Regions from separate parts of the Vibrio scophthalmi genome, predicted to be linked through region 3. Evidence: predicted binding sites of a transcription regulator. Region 3 holds the regulator's gene; each other region holds the start of a gene.
The links. Region 3 encodes PurR, which represses purine synthesis genes. Its sites were predicted from a motif close to TNANGNAAACGTTTNCNTNA; they were not measured.

Region 1 (4,077 bases), 230 kb from region 3:
ACCAGTAGAGATGCAAGATAAATTTCAGCCGCTTGTTGCGGTGTTGAAGCTAAACGAGCGATTTGAATTGGATCGAGTGGTTTATTGAGCTCTTGCTGTACTAGCTCACGCAGGTGTTGATCGCCACCGGATTGTTCAATAGCGGCATCGATTTGCGCCATCTCGTCATTGTCCACGTGACCATCGGCTTTTGCCGCAGCAATCATGGCTTTAATGATTAGCTGACTGTGTATGGGTTGGTTTTGATCAAATGGTTCGTTGCTGGTGGCTGAGCTAGATTGTTTGCCTTGCCAATCGTTATAGACCTTATAGGCAAGCGCCCCAAGCGCGGCTGCGCCACCAACCTTGAGGGCGTTTTTACCAATTTTAGCGCCCATTTTTTTACTCTTTTTCGACCCCATGAGTAGCCCGACTAAGCCGCCGCCGACTGCACCCGCGCCAAGAGTCTTCAATGATCCTGAGCTGGATTGTTTTTTGAGTTGCTGTTGACCTTGGCGCACGATATCTGAATTCAGTGCTTGGTTCAGTAGAGATTTTAGATCCATAAGAAGCTCCAGTAGTGGCGTAATTAACTCTTAGAGTGAGTGTAAGAACATTAGCAGAGCAAAAATGAACGTAAGATTAATGGGATAGGGTTTTGAGAGTCGAGATTGAAGCGAGAATAGAATCGGGAAGCGAGATTGAGAGGCGAGATTGAAGAGACGAGAAGCGAGATTAAAGAGGTGAGAATCGAGAGTTTAGAAGCGAGATAAAAGAATCGAGAAACGAGAGGTGGGTAACTTCTCGCCTCTCGCTTTTCTCGCCTCTCGAGCGAAGCGTTCTGCTGTTAGCTTTTTCTCGTCTCTCGAGCGAAGCGTTCTGCTTTTCTCGAATCTCGAAGCGCTACTCCGGTGCGTAACCGTGCATGCTGAGCAGATCGCCATCAAGGTAAGCGGCTTTGCCATCGACCATTTCTAAACGGCCTTCAACAAACCATTTTGCGACCATTGGATAGATGCGGTGCTCTTGGTTTTGCACGCGTTCGGTGAGAGTTTCTACCGTGTCTTCATCAAAGATAGGCACTTTAGCTTGCAAGATCACCGGACCACCATCAAGTTGCTCGGTAACAAAGTGCACACTGGTGCCGTGTTCTTCATCACCGGCATGAATGGCACGCTGGTAGGTGTTAAGGCCTGGATATTTCGGCAATAGAGAAGGGTGGATGTTAATCATGCGGCCCATGTAGTGGCGAACGAATTCGCCACTTAGAATACGCATATAACCAGCAAGGATGACTAAATCAGGTTTAAACTCATCCATTTGGCGCATCAACTCATGATCGAAAGCGTCGCGAGTATCGAACGCTTTAGGATCAAGAAATACTCCAGCAGCTCCGGCGTTTTTTGCACGCTCAAGCGCATAGGCTTCCGCTTTATTTGAGAATACGGCGGTCACTTTGCCATCGGTGATTGAAGAATCACACGCATCAATGATGGCCTGTAGGTTGGAGCCATTTCCAGAAACTAAAACAACGATACTCTTCATACTTAATTGATCTCTACTTGCTCTTCGCCTGCTTGTGCTGGAGCAATTTTACCAATTACCCATGCATTTTCGCCTTCTTGTTGCAGCAACTTGACGGCTGCGTCTGCTTGGTCAGCAGGTAGTGCAACAACTAAGCCTACACCACAGTTGAAGGTACGGTACATCTCGTGTGTCGTGACGTTACCTTTCTCTTGTAGCCATTTAAAGATAATTGGCCACTCCCAGCTGTTACCATCAACCACGGCTTTAGTGCCTTGTGGTAGAACGCGTGGGATGTTTTCCCAGAAACCGCCACCAGTAATGTGCGAGATAGCATGAATGTCATGCTGCTCGATCATTTTTAGTGCCGATTTAATGTAAATACGAGTGGGTTCAAGTAGGTGCTCACCGATAGTACGACCTGCAAGCTCTTCGTTCTTGTCTGCGCCAGATACTTCAAGGATCTTACGCACCAAAGAGTAGCCATTTGAGTGAGGGCCGCTAGAACCGACAGCAATCAGTGCGTCACCAGCGGCCACTTTGCTACCGTCGATGATGTCTTCTTTCTCGACAACGCCAACACAGAAGCCAGCAACGTCATAGTCTTCACCTTCGTACATGCCTGGCATTTCTGCTGTTTCACCACCAATGAGTGAACAACCCGCTTGAATACAACCCTCAGCAATACCAGTAACAACGTCTGCTGCGGTATCAACATCGAGTTTGCCTGTTGCGTAGTAATCAAGGAAGAATAGTGGCTCGCCGCCTTGAACGATAAGATCGTTAACACACATCGCCACAAGGTCGATGCCGATGGTGTCATGTTTGTTCATATCCAATGCAAGGCGAAGTTTTGTACCCACGCCATCAGTACCCGATACCAAGACTGGCTGCTTATATTTGGTTGGCAATTCACAAAGTGCACCAAAGCCACCAATTCCACCCATAACCTCTGGGCGACGAGTACGTTTCACCGCACCTTTAATGCGATCAACAAGTGCATTACCTGCATCGATATCAACGCCAGCATCTTTATAACTTAGAGAAGTATTATTGCCACTCACAGGAAGTCCTCGGTTAAGTAAGTTGGATATGAGAAAACGGCGTTATTCTACCAGTTGATAAATACCAATAGCAAACGTTTGCGTGAGTTTTTTATCTTATACAAGATCAAGAAATTGAGAACGAAATCGTTTATAATCTGAAGGTTTATTTGAAAAATACCCTATTTGCCGGAGATGGACATGAAAGTTGTTGAAGTAAAACACCCGCTTGTTAAACACAAAATTGGTCTAATGAGAGAAGGTGACATCAGCACTAAGCGCTTCCGCGAGTTAGCGACTGAAGTTGGTAGCCTACTAACTTATGAAGCAACCGCAGACTTTGAAACAGAGAAAGTGACCATTGATGGTTGGAATGGCCCTGTTGAAGTAGATCAAATCAAAGGTAAAAAAGTAACGGTAGTGCCAATCCTACGTGCTGGTCTTGGCATGATGGATGGTGTACTTGAGCATATGCCAAGCGCACGTATCAGTGTTGTTGGTATTTACCGTGATGAAGAAACACTTGAGCCAGTACCATACTTTAACAAGCTTGCTTCAAACATCGATGAGCGTATCGCACTTGTGGTTGACCCAATGCTTGCAACGGGCGGCTCTATGATCGCAACGATCGATCTACTAAAAGAGAAAGGTTGTCAGGCAATCAAAGTACTTGTACTTGTTGCGGCTCCAGAAGGTATTGAAGCTCTAGAAAAAGCGCACCCAGATGTAGAACTATACACGGCTGCGATCGATGAAAAACTGAATGACAAAGGTTACATCGTTCCTGGTCTTGGTGACGCAGGCGATAAGATCTTCGGTACTAAGTAAACCGAATCCAATAAAAAAGAGGAGCTGATGCTCCTCTTTTTTTGTGTTTAGAATATCTTCTCACAGAGCACGTTAGCCCGAGTAGGGGATCTCGCCCTTTTTCTCGATTCTGCTCTTAGCTTCTCGATTCTAAACTCTCGAATCTCGAATCTCGAATCTCGAATCTCGAATCTTGTTTCTGCTCTCAGCTCTGTTTACTTCTTCAAACCCAATGTACCACCAACGCGTGGTTTATTGCTTGGGCGTGATGAGTTTGGACGCGATGAACTCGGACGAGAGTTATTGTCGTTCGAACGGCCTTTATAGCTCGGCTTGTCATTGTACCGGTCGTTATTGCGCTTATCGTTGCTACGGTCGTCGTTGTTGTTACGATTACCTGAGCGATCATTGCTACGACTTTGACCACGTTCGTTACTACGCTCACGATTTTGCTCACCATGACGACCTTTCTTTGAGTTAGGTGCATGGCGGAACTCGTCAGCATTACGGCCTTTAAAAGTACGTGTGTTTTGATTACGGCGCGCGGTTGACTCTTGGTTCTCTTCGCGGCTATCAAACAATTTAGCGTCAGTTGCTTTGCGAATGTGTTTGCCTTTAGCATCGGTCTTTGACGCTTCTTCGGTACTGACAGAACCTTCACACATGGCATGAATTTCGTTGATTTCGTCATCGCTTAAATAGCGCCAGCGGCCATTTGGAATAT
Region 2 (4,077 bases), 240 kb from region 3:
GTTGATATCAACTTCTCCTTCATCCGGCGTTTGCTGCTCAATGTGGCCAATAATGCTCTGGTAGTAACGACGAATATTCTCGACGTAGTTTTTCGCTTCATCACCACGCGCATAGCCGTAACGGGTTTGGCGATGGTACTTCGCTTGGCGTAAAAGAGGTAAACGCTCTTTTACATCAGACCATTGGTCAGGATTACCGCCTTGCTTCTTAGTGAGGCGACGAGCATCCATCACATGACCGTAGCCGACGTTGTAAGAAGCTAACGCAAACCAAATCTTCTCATGTTGCTCAATCGAGTCAGGAATGCGTGCCACCATTCTACGTAGGTACTCAACCCCGCCTTTTACTGATTGTTCGGGATCAAGGCGGTTGGTTACTCCCACACTTTTCGCCGTTGGCAGCGTCAGCATCATCATTCCGCGTACGCCTGTTGGTGATTTTGCCATTGGGTTCCAATGTGATTCTTGGTAAGCCAATGCTGCGATTAAGCGCCAATCGAACTCTTCGGAATATTGTTTAAATAACGGTGACCATTTTGGCAGCTTGTTATCCAGTGCACGGATAAACGCACGGGTATCAACGTAATCAAATGAGCCTACATGACCGATGTATTTCTCTTCTAATTGAGCTAGTTCACCCGATTGTTTTAAATGACCGAAAAATTCAATCACCATCGCATAAAGGCTTTCATCTTCAGAGCGGCGTAAGAACCAAGAAGTAGGTTGATCTTCTGTTAATTCAAATGCGGTCGCCACATCAGGATAGATGCGCTGTGATAAGGAAACTTCCACTGAATCTGCCACAGTAAAGCGAATATCACTTTCAGAGACTTCTTTTAGTAGGTCATTGACATCGGCATTGGGATCAATCGTAAACTTAAACTCAGGGTGTTCTTGCTGAATTTTGCTGAGTGTCTGGTTGAAATGAGAATCGCCAACGATAGTGACAATCGGCTGTCCTTCATTTTCTTCAATTAATTCGTTTTGCTTGGCTAACAATTGCTCAAGATTACGTGGGCGCCATTTGCCTTTCTCATAGATCAACTGCTGGCTGACGTAGTAATACGCAGGGCCAGGGCGAAAGCGCTGCATACGTTCAGGAGATTGGGTAAGGCCTGCGGCAATAATATCTATTTCGCCATTTTCCAATGCAGGATAAAGGTTTGAAATGCGATAAGCGGGTTTCATTTCCAAACGTACGCCAAGCTCTTTAGCGAACTGACGCGCAATTTCATAATCCAAACCAGCAGGGCCATCGGGACCGATGTAGTAAGAAAGCTGATTATTTAGGGTACCCACACGCAATACACCGCGTTCGCGGATTTGGTCTAGGTCGCTTTTTGGTTCAGATTCGATCTGACAGCCAGCGAGTAAAACCGCGCTGAAAACAAGCACAAAATAGGTCCGTGCTTTGGTTAAAAATTGGCTACTCATTTAGTGATTCTCATACTTCATGTACGGCCTTTATATCAGAGTGGCGAGATAAGGCAAAGTGCAGCGAAAGCGTTCGCGACCACCGCTTTGTTTTTGCACAATTTAGCTGTAATTCAAATTTGACAAAAAAAAGTGCGCAAACGTTTGCTTTTGATGTTACATCACAAAAACAATTGCTTTATAATGCCTGCGCAACGGCTAGGTAGGATTGGCATGAGTTTGTAATGGATGTTGTTTAACCATTTGAATTTATTCCAATATTACTTTCATTAATCGTAGAGAGACCTAAGCACATGAGAATTTTGCGTGGCTCCCCAGCTCTTTCAGAGTTTCGTGTTAACAAGCTTCTTGAACTTTGCCGTGAACAGCAATTACCTGTGACCGCTATTTACGCTGAGTTTATGCATTTTGCTAACTTGACGGCCGAGCTTGCTCAGCCTGAGCTTGAGAAGTTAGAAAAACTCCTCACTTATGGCCCAACTATTGAAGAGCACGATCCAGCAGGATTGCTACTTCTTGTGACGCCACGCCCAGGCACTATCTCGCCATGGTCTTCAAAAGCAACAGATATTGCTCGTAACTGCGGTTTGGACCAAGTTCAACGTCTTGAGCGCGGTACAGCGTATTATGTTGAAACCTCTACAGAGCTGAACGAACTGCAAAAGCTTGAGCTTAAAGCCATCTTGCACGATCGTATGATGGAAGTGGTTTTCACCGATGTTGAATCTGCAGAGGCACTGTTTAAAGTGTCACAACCTGCACCATACGCTGAAGTGGATCTACTGGCCGGTGGTCGCGCTGCGCTTGAAAAAGCAAACGTTACCCTAGGTCTTGCTTTAGCTGAAGATGAGATTGATTACTTGCTAGAAAGCTTTACCGAAAAGCTTGGCCGTAACCCTACTGATATCGAATTGATGATGTTTGCTCAAGCGAACTCTGAGCACTGTCGTCATAAGATCTTCAACGCAGATTGGACTATCGACGGTGTTAAACAAGATAAATCATTGTTCAAAATGATTAAGAACACCTTTGAAGTCACCCCTGATCACGTTCTTTCTGCTTATAAAGATAACGCGGCAGTCATGACGGGCTCAGAAGTGGGTCGTTTCTTCCCAGATCCAGAAACTCGCCAGTACAACTACCATCAAGAGAAGACTCACATCTTGATGAAAGTTGAAACCCATAACCACCCAACGGCTATTTCCCCATGGCCGGGTGCATCAACGGGTTCTGGTGGCGAGATCCGCGATGAAGGCGCAACGGGTATTGGTGGTAAGCCAAAAGCAGGTCTTGTGGCATTCTCTGTCTCGAACCTTAAAATCCCGAACTTTGTTCAACCTTGGGAAACCGATTTTGGTAAGCCAAGCCGTATCGTTACTGCGTTAGATATCATGCTTGAAGGCCCACTTGGTGGCGCTGCATTCAACAACGAATTTGGTCGTCCAAACCTACTAGGTTACTTCCGTACTTACGAAGAGAAGGTAAATTCTCACGCAGGTGAAGAAGTACGTGGTTACCACAAGCCAATCATGCTAGCTGGTGGTCTTGGTAATATCCGTGATGAGCATGTGCAGAAGAAAGAGATCCCAGTCGGTGCAAGCCTAATCGTTCTTGGTGGTCCTGCGATGAACATCGGCCTTGGTGGCGGAGCGGCATCTTCTATGGATTCTGGTTCTTCTTCTGAAGATTTAGATTTCGCTTCGGTACAACGTGAAAACCCAGAGATGGAGCGTCGTTGTCAGGAAGTGATTGACCGTTGTTGGCAGCTAGGTGATGCGAACCCAATCGCGTTTATCCATGATGTGGGCGCGGGCGGTATCTCGAATGCTCTTCCTGAGTTAGTAGACGATGGTGAGCGTGGCGGTATCTTTAACCTACGTGACGTACCAAACGATGAGCCGGGTATGAGCCCACTTGAGATCTGGTGTAACGAATCTCAAGAGCGCTATGTAATGGCGGTAGCGGATAAAGACATGCCAACGTTCGATGCGATTTGTAAGCGTGAGCGTGCACCATACGCAGTGGTGGGTAAGGCAACGGAAGAGCGTGAACTTAAACTGCAAGATTCACACTTCGACAACACGCCAATCGATATGCCAATGGACATCTTATTAGGTAAAACACCTAAGATGCACCGTGACGCGCAAACGCTAAAAGTGAACAATCCTGCGATTGACCGTTCTGGTATCGAAATCAACGAAGCGGTTGACCGTGTTCTTCGCCTACCAACTGTGGCAGAGAAAACCTTCCTTATTACAATTGGCGACCGTTCAGTAACTGGCCTTGTGGCTCGTGACCAAATGGTGGGTCCATGGCAGGTACCTGTTGCTAACTGTGCGGTAACGGCGGCAAGCTACGATTCTTACCACGGTGAGGCGATGTCTCTTGGTGAGCGTACGCCAGTGGCATTGCTAGACTTCGGTGCATCGGCTCGTCTAGCCGTTGGTGAAGCAATCACTAACATCGCAGCGACCAATATCGGCGATATCAAACACATTAAACTGTCGGCGAACTGGATGTCTCCAGCGGGCCACCCTGGTGAAGATGCCGGTCTTTACGAAGCGGTTAAAGCGGTTGGTGAAGAGCTATGTCCAGCGTTGGGTCTTACTATCCCGGTGGGTAAAGACTCTATGTCGATGAAGA
Region 3 (4,077 bases):
AATCGGGGTTAAGCCCATAAGTAGGTTAATTAAGAAAAATGGGAAGACCGGAATTAAGCGCAGTGAGAAAAGATAGAACGCGCCATCTTTTTCCACCCCTAGATTAATGGCGGAGAGTTTGTCACCAAATTTGCTTTGTACCCAATCGCGTAGCAAGAAGCGGCTGCTAAGAAAAGCCAGTGTCGCGCCAAGCGTGCTGGCAAAAGAGACTAAGATTAAGCTGGCCCAAAAGCCAAATAATGCTGCGCCAAGCAGAGTGACGACGGCCGCGCCAGGAATCGAAAAGGCCGTAATCGCAAGATAAGCCAAAAAGTAAACCGCCGCCGCTAGAACAAAGTTCTGCTTAATATACAAGGCTAACTCTGCCTGTTGTGCTTTGGCATTTTCGAGGGTGAGTTGATCGCCAAATTGAGTGATAAGTAGCGCTATGATGGCAATCAGCAATAGGCCGAAAATCAGTTTTTTATTCATCTTGGTTCTCACTTATCTCTGGTAGATATCTATTTTATAGCGCGATAATTTCACTATCTTAGATACGCATCTTACGATCGTATTGTTGCATCGTTCAGTCATGAATACGGTTCTTTGCTCGTTGTTTTATATAGGAACTTCAAAGCACGCAAAAAATTTCAAAAAAAAAGCCAGCAACAATGGCTGGCTTAATTCAATTTATTCATTTTCTAAATTAATGCTCAAGGCGAGACATCAGTTCTTGGCGGCGAGCTTGAGGAACGACGGACCAATGCGTGCCTTTAATTGCGCCTTCAAGTGCCCAAAGCAACTCTAAACTCACCTGGGTATCATGTGAGGCTTGAATGGCTTTGTATGCTTGAACTGAACCCACTTGTTCTAAATTCTCAACTGATTCGATACCGGCTTTTTTCAGCATACGTTCAGTTGCAAGACGCAAGTTTGGTAGATCTTTAATACGAGTTGGTTTTGTTTTCGCTTGAGTGCTCTTTTCTTGCTTAGCGAGAGAGAGTGCATCGGTAGCCGTTTGCAGTGTTTTTGCACTGTCTTGGTACCACTCTTCACTTAAAGCAAAATATTTAGTAACAACAGGGAAGCCTCGTTTGTGATACACGTACGGTTCTAATCCTTGTTGCTTAAACTGCTCAGTAAGGGCATCGTCGGCACGAATATGAAGCTTGTCGTGTACAACCAATGCAAACATTGTGTCGTCTGCAAAAATGCCGAACCCACCAAACATAGAGCGAGATTTAATCCGACCTAAGGGCTCAAAAAGCCTCATAGAGTCTTTAAGTATTGGTTTATCCATTCAGTACTTTCTCGGTGTATGTGTATATACGCCACCAAATCAGGTCCGAGAGAATAGCAGTCAATGCAGATTTCTGGAGAGTAATCAGTTAACGTGTTGCATTTCTACCATCGGTAACCCCGCTGCCGTACATCATTACAATGTTTAGGCCGGTGGCTTTGCGTCCCAACTTTTCAGTTTGGTTTGCCCTGTGCGTGACTTAATTTGCTCTGCTAAAGATTAAATTACTTCTGTCAGGAAGTAGTCTATTAATATGGGATAATTGTGATCTTTATGCAAGAATAACTTTCATTTATGAGGCTTTAGCCGAAGGATTGCCCCTCGGCTAATCTTTATTGAATCATTAACTTAGTCGATTCTTGCAACGGTGCTACGCTCAACGATTTCTGGATGCATCTCAAACACGCGTTTTTCGTGTTCTTTATCTTTAATACGCTCTAGCAGAATTTCGAATGCGTTTTTACCAACACGACGCTTTGGTTGGTGAACTGTCGTCAGTGGTGGAGAGAAATACTCTGCCAATTCGATGTTGTCGTAGCCGATCACTGAGATGTCTTCTGGCACGCGAATGCCTTTTTGTTGCAGACGGCTCATTAGGCCTAATGCCATGGTGTCATTGAAGCAGAATACAGCCGTCGGGCGTTTGTCCATAGCAACGAGTTGGTCGGCGGCCAATACGGCCGTGTCACACTCAAAGTTACCTTCAAGAATCCAATCTTCGTTAACTTCAAGTTGTGCTTGGTTCATCGCACGTTTAAAGCCTTGGATACGCTCTTGGCAAACTGCTTTTTCAAAGTGACCGCTTAGGCAAGCGATGTCTTTGTGACCGTGGTCGATCAAGAATTTCGTTGCTAGGTAGCCACCTTCTTCTGAGTTGTCGATGATGTTGTCTGCTTGAGAGGTCTCAGGGCCCCAATCCATCACAACTTTAGGAATGTCTTTGTGGTTGTTGAGCATTTCGCTCAGTTCTTCTGTTAAGTCAGAACACATCACCAAAATACCATCAACGCGTTTTTCTGCGAGCATGCGAATGTAGTCGCGTTGTTTCTCGTAGATACCACCAGTGTTACATAGGATCAGTGTGTAGCCTTGGCGGTAACAGTAGCTCTCGACGCCATCAATTACTTCAGAGAAGAATAGGTTAGTAGATTGAGTTACTAGCATACCAATGGTACGAGTCGTATTGCATTTTAGGCTACGAGCAACGGCACTTGGTGCATAGTTTAGCTCTTTCACTGCTTCCATCACGCGCTCTTGCGTTGTCTCTGCGACAAAGCGAGTTTTATTGATCACGTGTGAAACAGTAGTGGTTGATACGCCAGCAAGGCGAGCAACGTCTTTAATAGTGGCCATAAGGGGTTGTCCTATCTTTAGCTGCCACGGCGGTATTCACATATCAGAATAATTTGGCAGAAAGTATTAAAAACACAAAAACCGCTTGATTACAGCGGTTTGTATTTAATTCATTATTTTTTTATCGTTTGCGCTGTCGATTCTAGACCGCATCTCGTTTGGGGGCAAATAAAAATCCCGTCCCCCATACTGTTATGCCCACCATGATAGGTGAGTGATTAGGCATCAGCCGAATAAAAATCACTTAAAACAAGGAGTGGATGAGGTGTCACTCGTTACTTTTATTACACCACACCAACCCTAGAAAAAGCCGTTATTCGCGAATTTATTCAGCATCAACTCATTACGCATCAACGCATCAAACACCTATTGGGTAGATATTGAGCGTCATTCACCCGTTAAGTATTGGCAATCAAGCTCTAAAAACGCAACCAGCAGCGCCGCAACGGCAGAGTAGAAACCAAACTTATCTAAGCCTTTGCATTTGGTCGCAAATTTAGCCACCCAGCTTAGAATGTGTTGACGGATAAAGGCTTCTTGTTCAACGAAACTTTCTTCAAAATGACGCTCTTGCTCAAGCTCGTTTGAACGAATAATGATGTTACCGAGCAGATCAAGTTCAATCGCAATATGATCCGCAGGCTCGTTCAAGCCTTGTTCAACCGCAACACCGTACTTTTGAAGTAATGCGTCCATTTCGTTCGCTGGTTTATCATGCAGTAGACCGGTTGTACCGATGTACATAGAAGCATAAGGCAGTGCAGATTCTTTATCAGACTTTAAAAATAAGTCACAAAAGTCAGCCGCCAACTCTAGCTGGCCATCTTCGCGGTCTAGCTGACGGTTAAGTGCATCCACTACATCATCAATGGCTGGTTTTAGGCTTGGGTTTTCACCAAGGCCAGATAAAAAGCTACGAATCTCAGGGCTTTGATATTGCTCTAGATCCGCTTCAGTTAGCTCTTTGGCAAATAAGCTAGAGAACCACCAGTAAATTTCTGCACGCTTTTCGTTAAACGCTTTTAACTCTTGCATCAAACAATGCTCCTATTTTCATTCTCCTACTATTCTAGCGAAGAAAAATGAATAGGGATAACACACAATGCGTCAAAATAAGTGCAAAAATGGCAAAATGTTAATGCTTGGGCTAGTTTTGTTTTGAATCAATAAAAAATCATCTTTCTTGATTTTAATGTAACAAATACTAGAAATGTTACGATATATGAATAGAATGTAGGTCGTAAACAATTCCCAATGCAAATTAAGTGGTTTAGATGAGCTATCACGTACTAGTTGTAGAAGATGACGCAGTAACTCGCAGCAAGCTGGTTGGCTACTTTCAAAATGAAGGTTACACCGTCAGCGAAGCAGAAAGCGGCGAGCAGATGCGCGACACACTACAAAATCATGCGATTGATTTAGTCATGCTAGACATCAATCTTCCT
Region 4 (4,077 bases), 1.2 Mb from region 3:
CGGCCAACAACACGTGCAGTCAGGCCTACTTCTTCAAGGCGGCCTTCAATCTCACTGTGAATACGTTGGATCATCTCTTTACGATTACCGCGCGCCGATTTGACCACTTCTTTTAAAACACGATAACGATTTGGGTAGAGTGCTTCAAAGCCAAGCTCTTCCAATTCGGTTTTAATGTTGTGGATACCAAGGCGGTGGGCGAGAGGAGAGTAGATCTCAAGGGTTTCACGAGCGATGCGACGTTTTTTATCCGGGCGGAGAGCGCCGAGCGTACGCATGTTGTGGGTTCGGTCAGCGAGTTTGATCAGAATAACGCGAATGTCTTGCACCATGGCAAGGACCATTTTGCGAAAGTTTTCTGCTTGCGCTTCTTTGCGATCACGAAATTTAAGCTTATCCAGCTTAGAAACACCATCCACAAGTTCGGCAACGGTCGTGCCAAATTTTTCTTCTAGATCTTCTTTGGTGACATCACAATCTTCGATGACATCGTGAAGTAGAGCCGCTTGGAGCGTTTCAATATCAAGGCGCATTTCGGCCAAGATGCGAGAAACCGCAACAGGGTGGATGATATAAGGCTCGCCGCTAGAGCGAGTTTGCCCTTCATGGGCATCTTTCGCTACCACATAAGATTGACGCAGAGCCTCAATTTGAGGCTCTGTTAGATATTCTTGGGCAACGTCTTTGAGGCTATCGAATAGATACAAACTTTAGGCCTAGGAAAGAGTTGTAGAGAAAGTCAGATTAGCGAGTGTGAGCGATGCTGCTTACTGCTGCTAGTTCTGCTGCTTCTTGCTCTTGTTGCTCTTGACGCTCGCGTGCATCAAGGATGTCTTTAGTGATAAGACCTTCTTCGATTTCGCGTAGAGCGATAACCGTCGGTTTATCGTTCTCTTCTGGCACTAGTGAATCTTTCATGCCAGTTTGCATTTGACGAGCGCGGCGAGCCGCAATCAGTACTAGGTCGAAACGGTTGCCAACTTTTTCAACAGCGTCTTGAACAGTTACGCGTGCCATGAGGACTCCAAATAGTTAACTAAAATTTTGAATGACGAGAAATTATACAGGCTTACGCGACTATATTCTAGCCACAGCGCTGTCTCATCTGTGAATGGCTTTTGGGAGACCCTTACTCAGCCAGTAAAGCGTCAAGCATGCCTTTATATTTAGCAGCTTGCTTATCTTGCTTCAATCTTTCTGCACGGATGATAGCTTTAAAGTCCATCAATGCAGTATCAAAGTCATCATTCACGATAACGTAGTCGTACTCGTTATAGTGAGAAATTTCTGCTTTTGCTTCTGCCATGCGTTTTGCAATCACGGCTTCGCTATCTTGGCCGCGTGCGTTTAGGCGGCGCTCTAACTCACCATTTGATGGCGGTAGAATGAAGATGCTTTGCGCTAGTGGCATTTGCTCACGGATTTGACGAGCGCCTTGCCAGTCAATATCAAGGAATACGTCGATGCCTTTTTCAAGGTTTTCTTCGATCCATACACGAGAAGTGCCGTAGTAGTTACCGAATACTTCGGCATACTCAAGAAATTCTGATTTTTCAATCAACTCTTCAAAATGTTCTTTTTGCACAAAGTGATAGTGCACGCCATCTTGCTCACCAGGGCGCATACCGCGCGTCGTGTGAGATACAGATACTTTCATCGCGTATGTTGGATTGGTTTCCAGCATCGCTGAGATCAAGCTAGATTTACCAGCGCCGCTCGGTGCCGAGACGATATATAGAGTACCTTTGCCCATATGTAACGTTCCACATTTGGTTGGATGGTGCCGAAAGAAGAGTCGACTGTTTAAAGATAGCACTGACCAAGAAGAATCACGTAAATAGTGAAAATGAGGTCAGAAAAATGGAGGCGAAGAGTAGCACGATCACAAGGATCATAACAAGGAAAAGAAATGGCTTCACCGGTTAAAGCCATGCAAAAACGGCCAGAAGAAGGATCTTCGCTTGATGGCCATCATTGGCGGCTAGGTAAAGGGAGTGCGTGGCTAATTGATATGTGTGTGGTTGATTAAAAATAGTGTATGTAATGAAACAATCAAAGCAATCGTTTGCATTATTTCGCAATCACAAGTTAAAAAGCGTTGAACTTTTACTCTAAACCCTTACAATCCGCGCAAACGATTACGTGCTGTATATGTCTAGTGAATTGGACTGGACGTCTCTACCATCGAGCCTATCTCGATGACTACAGTAAGTTGGCTTATTTTAGGCGAACTTTCTCTATATCAGCATGTGTACCCATCTTCTATTTTATTAAGTTGTAAGGTTACATTGTGAGTGTCGAATCTACCCTCAAAGCCCAGAAATCTTCTGGCATTCTAGAGTCGATCTTTAAGATCTCAGAACGAAAAACCACGGTTAGCACCGAGCTGTACGCTGGCTTTATTACCTTCTTGGCGATGAGCTACATTCTCGCGGTCAACCCAGCGATTTTGGGTGGTATTCCGGGGATGGATAAAGGCGCGGTGTTTACGGCGACAGCAATCTCAGCGGCGATTGCGACCTTGATTATGGGTATTTGGGGTAACTACCCAGTGATGCTGGCACCGGGCATGAGTATGAATGGCTTTTTCAAAGGCATGTTGCTCAGCGGTTCAGTGGCTGTGGTATGGCACGAAGCACTTTTCGGTATTTTCCTCTCTGGTGTGCTGTACCTGATTCTATCGATGACCAATATTCGTAAGGCGATGATTGAATCACTGCCAGAGGATTTGAAACTGTCGATCACGGTATCCTTGGGGCTGTTTATTGCTTTTTTGGGTTTGAAAAATGCAGGCATCATCGTTTCTAACCCAATCATTCTGGTCAGCATGGGTGATATCGCTAATCCGCAGGTATTGATTGCTTACATCAGTATCTTTATCGCCCTCGGTTGTATGGTGCGTGATATTAAATTAGCGACCTTTATCTCTTTTGTATCAGCCATCGTATTAACGGTCATCGCGGATGTCATGCTGGGAACCAACTACGCGCCAATTCCGGATCAAATCGTGTCAATGCCGCCGAGCATGGACAGCACTTTCGGTGCGATTTTCGATTTATCGGGCATTACCATGGATAAGTGGTTTGATTTACTGTTTATCGTGGTGATCTTCCTAATTGTCGATTTCTTTGATGGCCTTAGCACCATCATTGGCGTAGGCCGTGATGCCGGTATTATTGATGAAGATGGCAAAGTGCCCAATGCACGTTCTGCGCTGGTTGCCGATGCGGGCGGTACCGTAATTGGTTCTATTTTGGGTACCACGTCGATTACCGCATTCTCTGAGTCGGGTATTGCTTCTTCGCAAGGTGCGAAGACCGGTTTAGCTGCAGTATTGGTGGCGGGCATGTTCTTGCTGTCGTTGTTCCTTTACCCGCTGTTCTCTATCTTCTCCGCAGCGATGGTGGCTCCTGCGATGGTCGTGGTTGGGATCTACATGATTGGTCGTTTAGGCCAAATCAACTGGGATCAGAAAGAGTCACGCATTTCAGCTTTCTTTACCATCATGTTTACCGTGTTGAGCTTCTCGCCAGCGAACGGCATGGCGATGGGCTTTATTAGCTACTGTTTCGCCATGGTTGTGGCTGGCCGAGCGAAAGAAGTGCACCCAGCGATTTATGTGTTGTCATTGGTGTTCCTTGCGTACTTAGTGTTGTTGTAACCCGAACAGCCGCTATTGGTATTAAAACTGCAAAATAAATGGCCTTGCGCTTTGCAAGGCCATCCCTCTTTCATAAAGCCGTGATAAAATTAACCATTAGATGTTAATTATTGATGAGCTTGAACCATGCCTTCTAATCTTCCCAAGTCGTTTAGTCGACCGTTTTTAAAAGTATTCCATATTTTGGAAGCGATACTCTTGGTCGCGATTACGCTAGCCACCTTATTCGCGATGGTGGAAGAGTTTGTGCATGTTTTTGTCGAAAGGCGCGTGCAGTTAACCGATATCTTGCTGATGTTTATCTATCTTGAAGTCTTGGCGATGGTGCAGCAGTTTGTGATGAACGGTAAGATCCCGGTGCGCTACCCGATCTATATCGCCATGATGGCGATTGCTCGTTATATCACTCTGGGAAT

Region 1: a site for PurR is predicted at 2,634-2,653, ahead of purM (phosphoribosylformylglycinamidine cyclo-ligase). Genes of this name have one in related genera too.
Region 2: a site for PurR is predicted at 1,567-1,586, ahead of purL (phosphoribosylformylglycinamidine synthase). Genes of this name have one in related genera too.
Region 4: a site for PurR is predicted at 2,054-2,073, ahead of RJD38_RS06965 (NCS2 family permease). Genes of this name have one in related genera too.

What each region holds. Positions count from the first base shown of each region.
Region 1 is NZ_CP134271.1:606,695-610,771, reverse strand. Features, by position in the region: gene RJD38_RS02690 (tellurite resistance TerB family protein) at 1-545, opposite strand, end outside; gene purN (phosphoribosylglycinamide formyltransferase) at 883-1,524, opposite strand; gene purM (phosphoribosylformylglycinamidine cyclo-ligase) at 1,527-2,567, opposite strand; gene upp (uracil phosphoribosyltransferase) at 2,748-3,374, shown strand; gene rluF (23S rRNA pseudouridine(2604) synthase RluF) at 3,569-4,077, opposite strand, start outside.
Region 2 is NZ_CP134271.1:613,866-617,942, reverse strand. Features, by position in the region: gene mltF (membrane-bound lytic murein transglycosylase MltF) at 1-1,434, opposite strand, end outside; gene purL (phosphoribosylformylglycinamidine synthase) at 1,728-4,077, shown strand, end outside.
Region 3 is NZ_CP134271.1:376,445-380,521, reverse strand. Features, by position in the region: gene RJD38_RS01620 (TVP38/TMEM64 family protein) at 1-471, opposite strand, end outside; gene RJD38_RS01615 (TfoX/Sxy family DNA transformation protein) at 686-1,279, opposite strand; cyclic di-GMP riboswitch class I at 1,389-1,477, opposite strand; gene purR (HTH-type transcriptional repressor PurR) at 1,628-2,632, opposite strand; gene torD (molecular chaperone TorD) at 3,020-3,667, opposite strand; gene torR (two-component system response regulator TorR) at 3,907-4,077, shown strand, end outside.
Region 4 is NZ_CP134271.1:1,527,552-1,531,628, forward strand. Features, by position in the region: gene spoT (bifunctional GTP diphosphokinase/guanosine-3',5'-bis pyrophosphate 3'-pyrophosphohydrolase) at 1-707, opposite strand, end outside; gene rpoZ (DNA-directed RNA polymerase subunit omega) at 745-1,017, opposite strand; gene gmk (guanylate kinase) at 1,130-1,753, opposite strand; purine riboswitch at 2,126-2,225, shown strand; gene RJD38_RS06965 (NCS2 family permease) at 2,291-3,661, shown strand; gene RJD38_RS06970 (phosphate-starvation-inducible protein PsiE) at 3,788-4,077, shown strand, end outside.